Regions from separate parts of the Brevibacillus sp. Leaf182 genome, predicted to be linked through region 1. Evidence: a T-box and tRNA genes for the amino acid it is inferred to sense, from the RefSeq annotation. Region 1 holds a T-box; the other holds one or more tRNA genes.
What was found. A T-box is a leader RNA that pairs with one kind of tRNA and senses whether it is charged. The one in region 1 lies ahead of ileS (isoleucine--tRNA ligase), so its partner is inferred to be a tRNA-Ile.
Positions count from the first base shown of each region.

Region 2: it encodes a tRNA-Ile, which carries the amino acid that the T-box ahead of ileS (isoleucine--tRNA ligase) is inferred to sense. The anticodon was not compared.

Region 1 covers NZ_LMPN02000023.1:457,745-465,347, forward strand. Annotated here, with positions in the region: gene ASG16_RS15600 (thioredoxin family protein) at 1-490, shown strand, start outside; gene ASG16_RS15605 (MFS transporter) at 523-1,728, shown strand; gene ASG16_RS15610 (VWA domain-containing protein) at 1,886-3,271, shown strand; T-box leader at 3,339-3,597, shown strand; gene ileS (isoleucine--tRNA ligase) at 3,667-6,747, shown strand; gene ASG16_RS15620 (TetR/AcrR family transcriptional regulator) at 6,932-7,501, shown strand; gene ASG16_RS15625 (efflux RND transporter periplasmic adaptor subunit) at 7,597-7,603, shown strand, end outside.
Region 2 covers NZ_LMPN02000030.1:85,948-93,550, forward strand. Annotated here, with positions in the region: gene ASG16_RS21050 (YjcG family protein) at 1-249, opposite strand, end outside; gene ASG16_RS30985 (hypothetical protein) at 395-553, shown strand; gene ASG16_RS21055 (alpha/beta hydrolase) at 556-1,260, opposite strand; gene ASG16_RS21060 (phosphatidylglycerophosphatase A family protein) at 1,439-2,032, shown strand; tRNA gene ASG16_RS21065 (tRNA-Ile) at 2,400-2,476, shown strand; tRNA gene ASG16_RS21070 (tRNA-Val) at 2,502-2,577, shown strand; gene ASG16_RS21075 (RES family NAD+ phosphorylase) at 2,872-4,134, shown strand; gene ASG16_RS21080 (type I restriction endonuclease) at 4,344-5,423, shown strand; gene ASG16_RS21085 (helix-turn-helix domain-containing protein) at 5,522-5,746, opposite strand; gene ASG16_RS21090 (hypothetical protein) at 6,084-6,782, shown strand; gene ASG16_RS21095 (hypothetical protein) at 6,794-7,456, opposite strand.

The sequences.
Region 1 (7,603 bases):
CAACAAAGAAGAGCTGTCCCGCGTATACGATCAGCTCACATTTACTGACGAGGATCTGGCTGTCTGGAAGGATCTCTCCCAGCGCAATTGGAAAGGGGTCGTGCTGACCGCAGACTGGTGTGGGGATGCTTCTTTGTGCGTTCCTGTCATTCAGCGAATTGCCGAGGAAAGCAACATCGAATTGCGCTTTCTTATCCGTGACGAAAATCTGGAGCTGATGGATCAATATCTGACCAATGGCACAGCACGTGCGATCCCGATCTTTATTTTCCTCGACCAGGATGGCTACGAGGCAAGAGTTTGGGGACCGCGTTCTCCAGAAGTGCAGGAAATGATTACGACGGCCCGCGCAGGATTGCCTGCTGCTGACGCTCCTGATTTTGAGGAGAAGCAAAAGGAGCTGTATCGCAACTTCAAGCAGACGATTTCAACAGACCCAGCCATTTGGCGCACGGTAATTGAAAGTGTGAAAGCGAAGCTGCAAGGCTAAAGAGAAAAATCTATAAGAATAGGACTGGATAAATGAATATGAATGCACAAGAGAATAGTCAGCGACCGATTCTCTTCCTAATGATCAACATGTTTATCGCCATGCTGGGAATTGGCTTGATTATTCCGATTTTGCCCGAGTTTCTCAAAGAGTTCGGCGCGGGTGGGGAGACGGCTGGATACTTGGTGGCGGCCTTTGGTGTGACCCAATTTCTTTTTTCTCCGATTGCGGGGGAATGGTCGGATAAGTACGGTCGTAAAATCATGATTGTAATGGGACTTGTCCTGTTTACGATCTCCAATCTGGTCTTTGCCTTGGCTGAACAGACTTGGGTGCTCTACCTTTCTCGTCTGATCGGCGGGATCGGGGCAGCAGCGATGATTCCGTCCATGCTGGCGTATGTAGCAGACATTACGACAGAGGATAAACGTGGAAAAGGACTGGGGATGCTCGGAGCTGCCATGTCGCTCGGATTTGTTATCGGGCCTGGTATTGGCGGATTTTTAGCAGAGCTTGGCTTGCGTATGCCGTTCTATATTTCTGCGGCAGTTGGTGCGGTAGCCACACTCGGTTCCATCTTTTTCTTGTCAGAATCACTTCCGAAGGAAAAGCAGCTTGTGGCACGAAACGCCAAAGAGAAGCAGGAAAACATCTTCGTACAACTCGGCAAGTCATTTCAATCGTCTTATTTCATCATGCTGGTGCTGGTCTTTACGATGACGTTTGGCTTGGCGAACTTCGAAGTTATCTTCCCGCTGTTCGTCGATGCGAAGTTCGCGTATACTCCGCGTGATATTTCCATCATTATCACAGTGGGAGCACTTGCTGGTACGATTGTGCAGGCAGCGCTGATCGGCAAGCTCATTACTCGTTTTGGCGAGAAGAAGCTCATTAACTGGACGTTCTTCTTGTCTGCTGTATCGATGGTGATGATGCTCTTGTCCGGTAACTTCTGGTATATGCTGATTATGACGGTTATCTTCTTTACCCTGACGTCGATTATGCGTCCGGCGATCAACACGCTTATCTCCAAGCGAGCAGGGGATGAACAAGGCTTTGTAGCAGGGATGAACAATGCCTATATGAGTCTGGGAAATATTTTTGGCCCAGCAGTGGCAGGTACGCTGTACGGGGTTCATTTGAACGCACCTTATTTGTTCGGCGCGATTATCCTGGTTCTCAGCTTGTTCTTGTCGCAAGTGGAAAGCCGTCGCAGCGTGAAAAGGGCAGTGGCTTAAAAATTTTTGTAAGAGGAAAAGAGTAGCGCAAAGTGTGGAAACGCTTTGTGTTGCTCTTTTTTGTGTTATAGGAAAAACGGCCTACATCTTTTATAATTTGTTCGAACTGGAATGATTTAGCATAATGTAGGGTGGAGTAAGAGGAGGGGGAAGCTTTTTGAAGAAATGGGCATCGTTTATTGTGTTTCTTATGCTAGTGATGACGGGCTGTACAGATTCTGATCCTGCGCAAAAAGACACTGCTGCGACACAACAAACCGCAAACTTACAAGAGCAGACGAAAACGCCTGAGCAGACAACTTCAGATACATCCACACAAACGCAGACCAGAGAGCCGCTGCCTCCTGTCAAGCGCGAGTTAACGGCATTTGAGCTCGCATTGGCAAACCAGGTGGTGGGGACGTATGCTAGCGAGAATTACGATGAAGAGAAGGTCAAAAAAGAATTGGATAAGCTCCCAGCTACACTTACATCGGAGCAATATCTCGATGAACTGCTGAAATTACTCGGAGAGGACTACCGCCCGTTTGTACTCGCGTTTGCGAATTTTGATTCCAGTGTAGACGTTCACTTGCAGCGTCCGACTGAGGAGATTACCTTGCCGGAAACGCAAAAAACGCATTTTGCCTTGCTGATCGATGCGAGTGGCAGCATGAAAGGAAAAGTCGGCAAAAAAACGAAGATGGAGGCAGCTCGAGAGGCGATTGACCAATTCGCGTCAGTCCTTCCCAAAAACGCGACGATTTCTTTACGTGTATATGGGCATAAAGGAAGCGGCAGTGACCAAGACAAAGCGTTATCATGCGCCAGTACAGAGACCTTTTATTCGGAGACGGGTTATCAGAAGGAAGCATTTCAACAAGCATTGGGCAAAGTACAGCCAGCGGGCTGGACACCGATTGCAAAAGCGCTACAAGCGGTGCAAGAAGATATTCCTGCCGGGACAAACGAAACATTCGTGTACGTGGTGAGCGACGGGATCGAAACGTGCGGAGGAAATCCCGTAGAAGCAGCCAAAGCACTGAACCAGTCGAGTATAAAGACCGTAGTGAACATTATCGGTTTTGACGTTGATAACGAAGGGCAGCGTATGCTCAAGCAAGTGGCGGATGCGGGAGCGGGGACATACATAACCGTGCAGGATGAAGAGGCTTTGAAAAAGCACCTTCGGGGCGAATACGACAAGCTCAAGCAAGCTTGGTATGCGTGGAAGGAAAATGCCAAAGAAGACGCACTCAGTCAAAAAGAAGCGAAGAAAAAACTCGCTGAAGATACCAAGGAAAAAGTAAAAGCGTTGGTGGAGGAAGAAAAACAAAGATTGCTGGACGCCAGGGAATATTTGAAAGAGAGATTTAACGGAAAAGGTGGAATTATGGATACCGATACTGCCATTATCGACCGGAAGCAGGAAATATGGCGATACGCTGTGGATACAGGCAATGGGCTATGGAGAGATTCCGTTGACAATGGCAATCAGGAGTGGCGTGAAGTCATTGAGGAAGGACAACAAGGGGTTCGGGACGCAAACGACAAAAGACCTTGACCGTAGTACGCTCGCTTGACATTTTTTTGAAACCAGTGTAAAAAATATAGTAACGAAAATAACACCAACAAATTCATTGACGAGAAAGAGTAAGCTAATCCCCTTGTTCCCCAGAGAGTTGGCCCTTGTGCTGAAAGCCAACGTTCAAGACTTAGCCGAAAATCCTCTCCGAGAAGGAAAGCTGAAGCATTTGGAGTAAGCTGACCCGGAATCCCACCGTTACAAGGGACGCGTATGATGGTACGTAGTAGAGGTGCCGAAATGACATGATAGCATGAAGATTTCGGAACAAGGGTGGTATCGCGAGATCAAATCTCGTCCCTTAGGGGGCGGGATTTTTTTGCGTTCTATGAACCTACACTTCTACGCAAACTACAGAAGAAGGAGTGTACATGATGAGGAAAGTAGACGTAAAAGAAAAAGCAAGGACACGAGAGTTGCGCGTTCTGAATCAGTGGAGGGAGGACGACACGTTCCGTAAGTCGATGGACAATCGGCTGGGAAAGCCAAACTTCGTCTTTTATGAAGGACCTCCGACTGCAAATGGACAGCCGCATATCGGCCACGTGCTCGGAAGGGTCATCAAGGATTTCATCGGACGTTACAAAACGATGTCCGGCTACCGTGTCGTCCGTAAAGCAGGTTGGGATACGCATGGTCTCCCGGTAGAGCTTGGGGTGGAAAAGCGACTTGGCATTTCTGGCAAGCAGGAGATCGAAAACTACGGAGTGGCCAAGTTCATCGAGGAATGCAAAAACAGCGTATTCGAGTATGAAAAACAATGGCGCGAGCTGACGGAAGGGATCGCTTACTGGACAGATATGGAGCATCCATACGTCACCTTGACTAACGACTACATCGAAAGCGTCTGGCACATCCTTTCTGAAATTCATAAGAAAGAACTGCTATACAAAGGACATCGTGTCAGTCCGTATTGCCCGGATTGCCAGACGACGCTTAGCTCCCATGAAGTGGCGCAAGGCTATGAAGACGTAAAGGATTTGAGTGCGACGGTCAAATTCAAAAGCAAGACAAGCGATGACATCTTCCTGGCGTGGACGACGACACCATGGACACTTCCGGCGAACGTGGCTTTGGTTGTCAACAAAGAACTCGATTACGTGCGGGTGAAGCACAAGGATGAAGTGTACGTCGTAGCAAAAAATCTCGCGGAGAAAGTGTTCAAGGAAGACTACGAGGTTTTGTCCACGCACAAAGGGGCAGAATTCGTCGGTACCCCGTATGAGCCGCCTTTTGGCTATATCAAGGTAAACCATGGGCATATCGTCGTCGATGCGGACTATGTCAGTGATACGAGCGGAACTGGCATCGTGCATACTGCGCCAGCGCACGGGGAGGATGACTATCGCACGACCCGTCAGCATGGTCTTGATTTTGTGAACGTCGTGAATTTGGCTGGCCGCTATACCGAGCAAATCACAGATTTCGCGGGTCGTTTCGTGAAGGATTGCGACGTCGATATCGTAAAGGAACTGTCTCATCGCGGTTTGTTGTTTTCCAAAGAACGCTACGAGCACAGTTATCCGTTTTGCTGGCGCTGCAAATCACCACTGCTCTACTACGCGATGGAGAGCTGGTTCATCAAAACGACAGCGATCAAGGATCAGCTAATCGAAAACAATAGCAAGATCGACTGGTATCCGGGCCACTTGCGCGAAGGGCGCTTTGGGAAATTCCTCGAAGAGCTCGTAGATTGGAATATCAGCCGCAATCGGTACTGGGGGACGCCACTCAATCTATGGCTTTGTCAGGATTGTGGCTGTGAATATGCGCCAGGCAGTGTAAAAGAGCTACGTGAGAAGTCTGTGGCGCCACTTGACGAGAATCTGGAGCTGCACAAGCCGTTTGTGGATGAGGTGAAGCTGCGTTGCTCTTGCGGCGGTACGATGGAGCGGACTCCTGAGGTCATTGATGTGTGGTTCGACAGTGGCTCGATGCCGTTTGCTCAGTACCATCATCCATTCGGCGACGAAAAAGTATTCCAGGAGCAGTACCCTGCCGACATCATTTCGGAAGGAATCGATCAGACGCGGGGCTGGTTCTTCAGTTTATTGGCGGTTTCTACTCTGTATAACGGAAAAGCGCCTTACAAGGCGGTCATCTCTACCGGTCACGTTTTGGATGAACACGGTCAGAAGATGTCCAAAAGCAAAGGAAACGGGATTGATCCGTGGGAGGTTATCGAGGAGTTCGGTGCAGATGCGTTCCGGTGGGCGCTCTTGTCTGACAGTGCGCCGTGGAGTAGCAAGCGTTTCTCCAAGCGGATCGTCGCCGAGGCGAAGTACAAAGTGATCGATACGATCCACAACACGCATGCTTTTTACTCGCTGTACGCTTTGATCGATGCATTCAAGCCAGAAGAGCATCTGCCACAGCCGCCTGTAAACGATTTGGATCGTTGGATATTATCCCGCTTGAACTCCACCTTGCAGCACGTGGTAAAAGGACTGGAAACCTACGATTTTATGAATCCGGCCGGGCATATCGAAGCGTTCGTCGACGAGCTGAGCAACTGGTACATCCGTCGTTCGCGGGATCGTTTCTGGAGTAGCGGGATGACACCTGACAAAGTATCTGCTTACCAGACCCTACGGGAAGTGTTGCTGACGCTGGCGAAGATGATCGCACCTTACGCACCGCTGATCGCAGAAGATATGTACGGCAATCTGGGGGGAGAGGGCAGCGTTCATTTGACAGACTATCCGCAGGTGAACACAGAAGCAATCGATGAAACCCTTGAGCGGGACATGGAAACGGCTCGACAAATCGTGGAGCTGGCACGAAATGTCCGCAACGAAACTGGACTCAAGACTAGACAGCCTCTGTCCGAGCTGATCGTATCGATGGAGCAGCCATTTAACCTAGAACGATTTTCTAGTATTATCCAAGACGAGATCAATGTCAAAAACATTCGGGTGGAGCAAAGCGACAGCAGCTTCGTGACGTATTATTTCAAGCTCAACCTGAAGGTAGCTGGGAAAAAATACGGCAAGCTCGTTGGGCCAATTCAAGGGTATCTAAAAGAATTGAACGCAGCAGATGCACAGAAGGCAGTAGACAATGGCTACTTGGATGTGGAGGTCGCAGGAGAGAGCGTGCGGCTGACACTAAATGAGCTGCTCGTGGAAAAGCAAGGGAAGCAAGGCTTCGCTTCTGCATCTGGATATCAGCTCCACGTGGCCTTGAATACGACACTCACAGAAGAGCTTGAGCAAGAAGGCTTGGTTCGTGAAGTCATCCGCGTCGTTCAGGACGCGAGGAAAAAGCTGGATTTGCCCATCGATAAACGTGTCCAGCTCACACTGGATGTGGACGATGAGATGCGAGCTGCGTTGGAGCGTTTTGATCATGTTTTACGTGAGAGTGTACTCGTTTCGGACGTGTCTTTTGCAAAAGCAGCAGACATGGAGAACGTCTCGTTCGGAGACAAAACGTTTGGCTTGCACATCGGGTAACACAGCAGTTGGATAAATAAAAAGCGAGGGAACATGGTTGGTATACCGGCTCCCTCGCGTTTTTAAAATCAGTCTTGTAATATCTCTGGATCATCCGTACACGTGCCATTTGACACCCCGGTAAAGCGTATACTATAATTCTCCACAGAATGAATATTCATTCCGCTAGAAAGGAGTCATAAACTTGTCTGAATCCAAACGAGAATTAATCATGAATGCAGCGCTCGCTCTGTTTGTAGAGCGCGGTTTTGATGGGACGACCGTTCCGATGATCTCCGAAAAAGCAGGAGTCGGTGCCGGTACCATCTATCGTTATTTCGAAAACAAGGAAGCGCTCGTCAATTCGTTGTATCAAAAGTATGTGGGGGAGTTTCTTGAGGGACTCCAAGATGGCTATCCTCGTACAAGTGACGACATACGTGAGCAATTTCGGTATATTGCGAAGCAGACGATTCGCTACTCCAAAAGCAATTTGAGCGCCTTGTTGTTCGTGGATTCCCATACAAATGGTCACTACCTGGACGAAGCCAGCCGAGATGCATACATGAAGATGCGCAAATTTTTATGCGAGTTCATTGAAAAGGGACAAAAAAATAAGGTCATTCGCCCGTTGCCAGCGGATGCATTGATTGCGATTATCGATGGTGCATTCATTGCATTATACAAGTGCATCATGGCTGGCGAAATAGAAGAAACCCCGGAGTTGCTTGCAGGCGTAGAGGAAGCTTGCTGGGATGCGATCAGAATTCATTAGTTCTGATCCTTCTTTTGGCCAAAACGGAATGAATGTTCATTCCGGTAAATCTTTTCCACAGAAAAAGAGAAAAAATGGATAGGAGTGAGTCGCTCATGAATA
Region 2 (7,603 bases), on a different contig from region 1:
ATAGATCACGTTGTTGGTAGGGTGGAAAGAAGATACCCGATGGAAATGAGCGGAAAAGCTGTCGGTAGAGGAGGCAACCTGCTCCAGATGGCTCACCAGCTCAGGCAGCTTGGCTTCGTCCAGCTCAAAGGCTTCCTTCAAACGGATATACGGAGGAACCAAAGCATAGCCCGGGTCATAACGTTTCCGGTACGAGTTGGCTACTTCTTGCACCTTGCTAGATGGGAAAATTACGATACTGTACATCATCAGAACCACTCCTCCTTACTATCTATCATGCTCTACAAGATATTATTTTAACAGAAAATTCTTCATTTGTGTAATGTTAAGCGTGGGTCCGTATATTCCTTGTGCGAAAGGAAAGACTGTGTAGTGCAAGGAGGTGCCGCACTGCATGCATACGGCAATGATGATCACATTCATTTTTCTCGTCCTGCTTCTACTGTCTGTGCTGACCTTCACGATCTTGACTGCGATACGAAAAGGAGAATTCGAAGAGGCACTCGTATCGACTATCAAGGATGAAGGTCCACAAGAAGAACAGCCACGGTAAGTTTACCCGTAAAGCGTCTTTAGCATACGCGGTAGATTACGCTGCCAGTGGCCCCACGTATGGTCACCCTCAAACGTTTCATAAACGAGGGTGGCTTTTTTCGTGCCCAAAATTTCGCGCAGTTCTTCGTTTGCCGCTAGAAGATTCAATGTGCCTCGGCCCGTGCTTACTGCCGTTTCCTCCGTCCCGATCTCCAAATAAATGGTTTGCGGTACGGAAAAGTCAGTGTCAGCAACCAGACGATTTAACTTTGCGTCCATGGCAATCGACTGGCAGGCAACTTGTCCAAACGTATGTGGATAGTGAAGAGCAGTGAACAGAGAGACAACGCCGCCCAAAGATTCGCCAAGAAGTGTTCGAGCGTTTCCCAAAGGATGAGTGGAGTAATGCGTATCGACATAGCTCACGACTTCTTCGGCGAGGAAGCGACGGTAGGCCATATGCTCCTTGCCATCCGGATGATAACGTTCGTTCCGTTTGCTTTTCTCGATTGGGAGAAAGACAGCGATGATATCAGGCAATTCTTTGTCCCCATTCAGTTGATCCAGCAAAGAAGCCATTCTACCCATTGCCAAGTAATCTTCTCCATCTTGTACGTAGAGGACTGGATACGAGTAGAGTGGCGAGTAGCGTTGGGGTGTGTAGACAATCAGCTTTTCCGGCGTCCCCAAATGCCGGCTTTCCAAGATGATTTCCTCTAGGGCCACTGCGGTGTCCTCCTTATTGGGATATTCCTGTTCATTATTATACAGGAGCGAGCGGGCATGCCCAAGAGGTTTGGGTGCAGGGTCAGGCTGTGGGCGAAAGATTGTCGCAATTTGGTCAGCGTGTGATACTATGGTAGGAAACGACTTCACTCGATTTGTGGAAGGGGTTGTCTCTTATATGAAGAAGCAAGTACACAGCATCGAAGTCAGAAACGCTGCTCTCGCACGTTTGGCAGAACGCGGAGTGACGGTGGATGATATCGCAGAGATCGTCTATCTCATGCAGTCGCCCTACCATCCAGATCTCACAATGGCGCAGTGCATCGAGAGCGTGAAAGCAGTCTTGGAAAAAAGGGAAATGCAGCACGCCATCCTGGTTGGCGTTGAGTTGGATACGTTAGCAGAGAAGGGTCTCTTGTCCGAGCCGCTCCAATCCATCATCGCGTCAGATGAAGGACTTTTCGGATGCGACGAAACATTGGCGCTAGGCTCCGTATTTGGATATGGAAGTATCGCGGTGACCACCTTTGGGCATTTGGATAAGCACAAGGTCGGGGTGATTAAAAGGCTGGATACCAAGTCGGCAGAGGGACGTGTTCACACGTTTTTGGACGACCTCGTGGCGAGTGTGGCAGCCAATGCATCTAGCCGCATGGCCCATCGGATGAGAGATGAGCAGGAGGCAGAATTGGCACGAAGTGAGGCGTTGAAGCTACAGGATGCCGAGCTGCGTGTCGAGGAGAAAGGGAAAGGGACGGAGCAGGCGGGGTAATTAGGTTTGGGATGAGGGAGTTTGTTTCGATCGTTACCTAATTATCTTGTTTGTTGTTGTAGCTTTTTTGGATCGCTTCAGCTTAGCGGGAGCCAATTCTTCGCCGGTGTTGCTCATATGCTTGATGCAGTCATGCATGATGTGATGCCATGCCATTATGTAGGTAATCCCTATGTTTTGTAGGGGGATGTGGGCAGCAGCGGTGGGGAATGGCTTTTTGCAAGGGTAAAACAAGCCTGATTTCACTGGGTTTCTTAGTGTTCTTTTGGTACGAGTGAAAATTTTTACAAGAAATTATTCATTTCCTCTTGAAATCCATTTTACGATACTGTATAGTAATAAATGTGATCGACGTCCGATACGATTCGGGCCCTTAGCTCAGTTGGTCAGAGCGGTCGGCTCATAACCGATTGGTCGTAGGTTCGAGTCCTACAGGGCCCACCATTAAACGATCACACACATATCCCATGATCCGGTAGCTCAGTTGGGAGAGCACCATCTTGACAGGGTGGGGGTCGCTGGTTCGAACCCAGTCCGGATCACCATAATATGAACGCTCGAACCCTTGAGGAATCAAGGGTTTTTCTTGTTTTGTCGTTCTAAATTCACTATTAGTTACAAAACATGATTGGGACAGAGCAAAACGAGAGACATCTCCATATAAAGTATTTATTCGAAAGCCAGTCAGGAAGTTGCGTTAATATATTCGCATTCAGCTCAATCTTACAAACTTTTCATTGCTAATTAACATTTGTCCAGCACTAAAGCCACAGTGACTTTAGAAAACTACACTCCAGTGATTTTTTGATGCATAATTGAGTTGATAGGGGATGGGATTAGTGGGCGTTAAACAATATGTCAAAGAGTATAATGGTTGTGACCATTGTTATTCCGAATGGTTTCGATTTTATGAGCGGGAAATTAAAGGTGACATAGATGGGCTGACCAGATTGTGGGAATTGCTATATGAGACAGATACCCCATATTCCGAATGGAAGAAGTTTGGTGGGAAAATAAAGTGTCCAAATTGTAGAGTTGTACTAAACCTGAACAATTTTTTAATTCAAGAAGAAAAGTTCAGAATTAGTATGCTATCTAAGCTTTCAGAAGTTTTAAAGGAATATATACACGAATGTACTTACTGCGATTCAGCTAAAATTGCTGCTGTCCAAAAATACGGAGACCCATTTACATTGAACTTTGGATATCAATTGCAAGGTATTTTTGATATACCAGATGATCTGTGGGACGACATTTCTGATAATATTCACTGTAGTTGTGGGAATCAGATAAATTACGACGATCCATATGTTACAAAATCGGAAGTAGATAATTGGTTCGGATTTGAAGACGAAGACTTTAAATCAACGTCCCTATTTATTTGTGCAACATTTGATATTGACAAGAGAGAAGCAGATGAGTTTATAGCTTTTCTAATGAGATATCCGATGCTTGGTCTTGAGCATGGAACTGGGAAAAAAATATATAATGATATTAGAAATGGGAAAATGAAGGGATTCAACACTCTAGAGCAGGGGACGGTTTTATTCAGAGGAAGGAAAAGAGACACGGTTGCGAGACATGTTCCATTTGTTGAATCGGAATTATGGGCGTCCCCAGTAGGAGTGTCTGGGCACGGTAGATTTAATCCAGTCGGCGTTCCAGTACTTTACTTAGGAGACTCAATTAAAACATGCCTGAAAGAGATTAACATTGGCGATCAAGAGGTAGCCGAAGTCCCAGCATTTATTTTATTGGAGCCAATTAAGGTTTGGGATATTCGAGATACTGATTTAAAGCCACTAGTCTCACTAGCTACTCTTAATAATAGAGCTATATCTAAAGAGTATGTCTTTCCGAATTTTTTAGCTCAGTGTTGTACTATGTGTAATGTAAATGGAATCATGTACGAAAGTGTTAAAAATAAAAAGGGTTGGAACATTGCTCTATTGAATTATGAAGCCAACAAAACGATAATGATTGCAGAAATATTAAACAACTTAGACAATCAATACGAACTATCTAAGCTTAAAAAACTAAAAAAGAAAAAGAAGGCTGAGGAATTAAGTGACAAGTTCGATGACGACACGCTGCCCTTTTAATAAATAGAATAGAGTAAAAGAGACATTTATCTATTTGAATATGCATTTTAGGATACACCCGCAAACAATGGGGCGTATCCTTTTTGCTTTATGCTACTAGTTATATTGATTATTGAGAAGTAATTATATCTATAGTTTAGAATAAATTGACAATAGGTCTATAGTATGTAAGAATTTTGTCATATGACCTAAAGATGGGAGTAGAATCTATGGATAATTTTGACGAAAAGATCAAATCACTGTCGGTTAGAATCTCAAAAGTCAAAGATAATGTCGCCACAGAAGAGGCTACTAAAACCTCTATTATCATGCCCTTTATTCAAGCTCTAGGTTATGACATTTTCAATCCAGAAGAATTTGTGCCTGAATTTACAGCAGATGTAGGCATCAAAAAAGGTGAAAAAGTAGATTATGCTATCATGAAAGATGGCGCGCCAGTGATCCTTATTGAAGCCAAGTCTGTAAACGAAAAATTAGAAAAGCATGATTCTCAACTATTCCGATATTTCGGTGTGACAAAAGCAAAGTTTGCTATCTTAACAAATGGAATTACTTACAGGTTCTACTCTGATTTAGACGAGCAAAATAAAATGGACAGTGTCCCATTTTTTGAGCTAAACATCTTAGAAATCAAAGATCATCAAATATCGGAACTGTCGAAATTCCGTAGAGAAAACTTTGATATCGATAATATACTTAACGCTGCATCTGAGCTAAAGTACACAAAGGAAATTGTTCAATTTTTTCAGGCACAGTGGGAAAATCCGTCTGACGAGCTTATTTCAATGATCCTCTCTGAAATTTACCCTAGTAAAAAGACGAAGCAAGTCATTGATAAATTCAACCCTTTAATAAAAAGATCAATGAAACAATTTATAAACGATGCAATCAATGATAAGTTGAAGGCTGCACTGGCAAACACTAAAGAAGATGAGTCGAAGGCTCCAGCGATCTTTGAGGGTCAGCAAGAAGCAGCGGCAAGTGAAGAAAAAGTGGAACAGAAGCCGGTTACAACCGAAGAAGAAATAGAAGGATATGTTACGGTCAAATTCCTATTGAAAGATTCCGTTGATTCTAGTCGAGTATACTACAGAGATAATCTGAGTTACTTTAATGTATTGCTTGACGACAACATAAGGAAATGGATATGTAGATTACATCTAAACGGGTCAAATAAGTTCATTCAATTTAATGACGAGCAGAAAACCATGATCCCTATAGCAAGTGTAATGGATATCAGTGAACATAAGGACAAGCTGATTGAAGTTATTAATAAGTTTGCAGCTTAAGTGTTGCGGTATTAGTGATAGGATACGATCCTTTATTAAGGGGAGTATCCTATCTTTGTTTTGCACATGTTAGCAGTTGTGCTTTGTGAAAAATACTGTTATTCATCTACCTCTTCAAACTCCATTAATTCTGATACATCTTTAATTTGGAGTGCATCAGCAATCTTTTCAAGTATGGGTATGTTTATTTCGGTTCTATTGTTCCTGCACATATCAGATATGGTTGGTTGCCTGATACTAATCATTTTTGATAGCTTGCTTTGAGTTATCCCTTTTTCTTTTAATACTTCATCAAGCTTAAGTCTAAACTTTACTCTTTTCATAATTTGCACTCCTGTATAATAAATAGATAATTGATTTCATACGATCTAGCGTATAATACATCAATCAAGGAATGGAATATTTCATACGTAGCAATCAATTTATGCTCGCAAATAAATTTGCTTGCGGATCGTGAATCACTCTCTATTTTATCTTTTACAATAATCCATTACTAAATGAGGATGTGATATCTATAAGTCCATATACAATACTGGAAACGATAATTATTTTGATGGAAGTTTTATTCCTCTTTACCATAAATACTATACAGAGAACGATCCTCAAAAGCTCACGCCTAAAGAACTTCAAGCATTAATATTCTTACGTGATAATTTATCAATGTTAAAGAAGGTGACTTATACAAGTCATCACAATCTTGGACAAGTACTGCCATTCAATTATAAGCAGCATAGCAAGAATGCCGAAGTTGCTAAAGAAATCATGCAATCGCTTAAAGTGAAAGGTGCAATTGACTATGTTGAGCCAGCTGATAATCATTCATTAATCACAGTCCAAATTGAAGAAGTAAAATACGTTAAAGATGACATAAGGACTGTATATCAAGCAGTAGGTAGCGATATAATTGAAACAACAAATGATCCATATGAATTATACGTTCTAATTACTGTTAGACGATTTAATTTAATGGACAAGTCTGGTGAACTTGGCTATCCATATTATCGCAATAAGAAACGTTGGGGGAGTTTATTAGACTGTGACAATAGAACGGCGTATGAGATTATCGAAAGAATGATAAATAAAAAAATATTATATTGGTATGAGCGTGATAAGTCTTTTGAGGATGGCAAATGGAATCAACGTGACGGGATGTATTTTATTTACCCTCAAGAGAAGAGAGTCAGAGCAATGAAGATCAGCGACAAAGGGAAACGTACTCACATGAACATGTTGATAATAAAGATGCTGCATCAAAAGATGAACAAATTGATGATTATGCGTGGCTGGATGAACTTGAAGATCCGTTTTAGAAATCTAATCAAAAATAATAATAGTCTAGCTTCTAGTATCAGGAGCTAGACAAGGTTTGTCTATAATTGATGTTCATTAGTTATACTCTTCTCTTTCCGATGGTTCCATTTTATCCTTTTAGGTGATATAAGCATATATTCGAGTACTGCCATTACTATTAACCCACTAATGAATGTCGGCATGGCATACAGATGAATTAGTTTATCTCCCATGGGAAACCAATTAGGATAGACTATTACTAGTTCGAAGATTGCTAGCATAATTGCATTAACAATGAAAATAGCTGCTTTAGTGTCTTTTAGATATTGTTGATTCTTCCTTTTTATTATCGCAGGAACTGAATAGATAATAGTAGTAATTACAATAAGCACAATTAGAGCGAGAACTTCCTCTATGTCGCTATTTAAGACTATTTTTAATGCATTAAATACAGCGCCACTAAGTGTCAAACCCAAAAGCAAGCTAAAGCCGGAGTGATAGATGAGTAACAATAAGAACCTAGAAAGTCTTAGTAGTGGCGTTTTAATGGAGTGTTTTACGAGCAGTTGTATGAAATAAATAACAAAGAAGACCAGTGCGGTAAAGGTGAGAATTGCTTCAGCCGAATCACCCGCTAAAGCTTTTGTAACAGCATAAACAATATAGATGATTGTTACTGCCATGGTTATAGAACTTATTGCCAACATCGTAAGTTCCGATTTGGTTTCTTTTGTGTCGCTCATATAATCCCTACCTTTCAAACTTATAGAATAATTTTACAAAAGGTAGAAAAGGGGTACAAGGCGTTTTGTTGAGGTTAACTAATAGGTTGACATATCTGACACATCTGACGTTATTGACGGTTTTTGCAAGTAAGTCGATTTACGCTC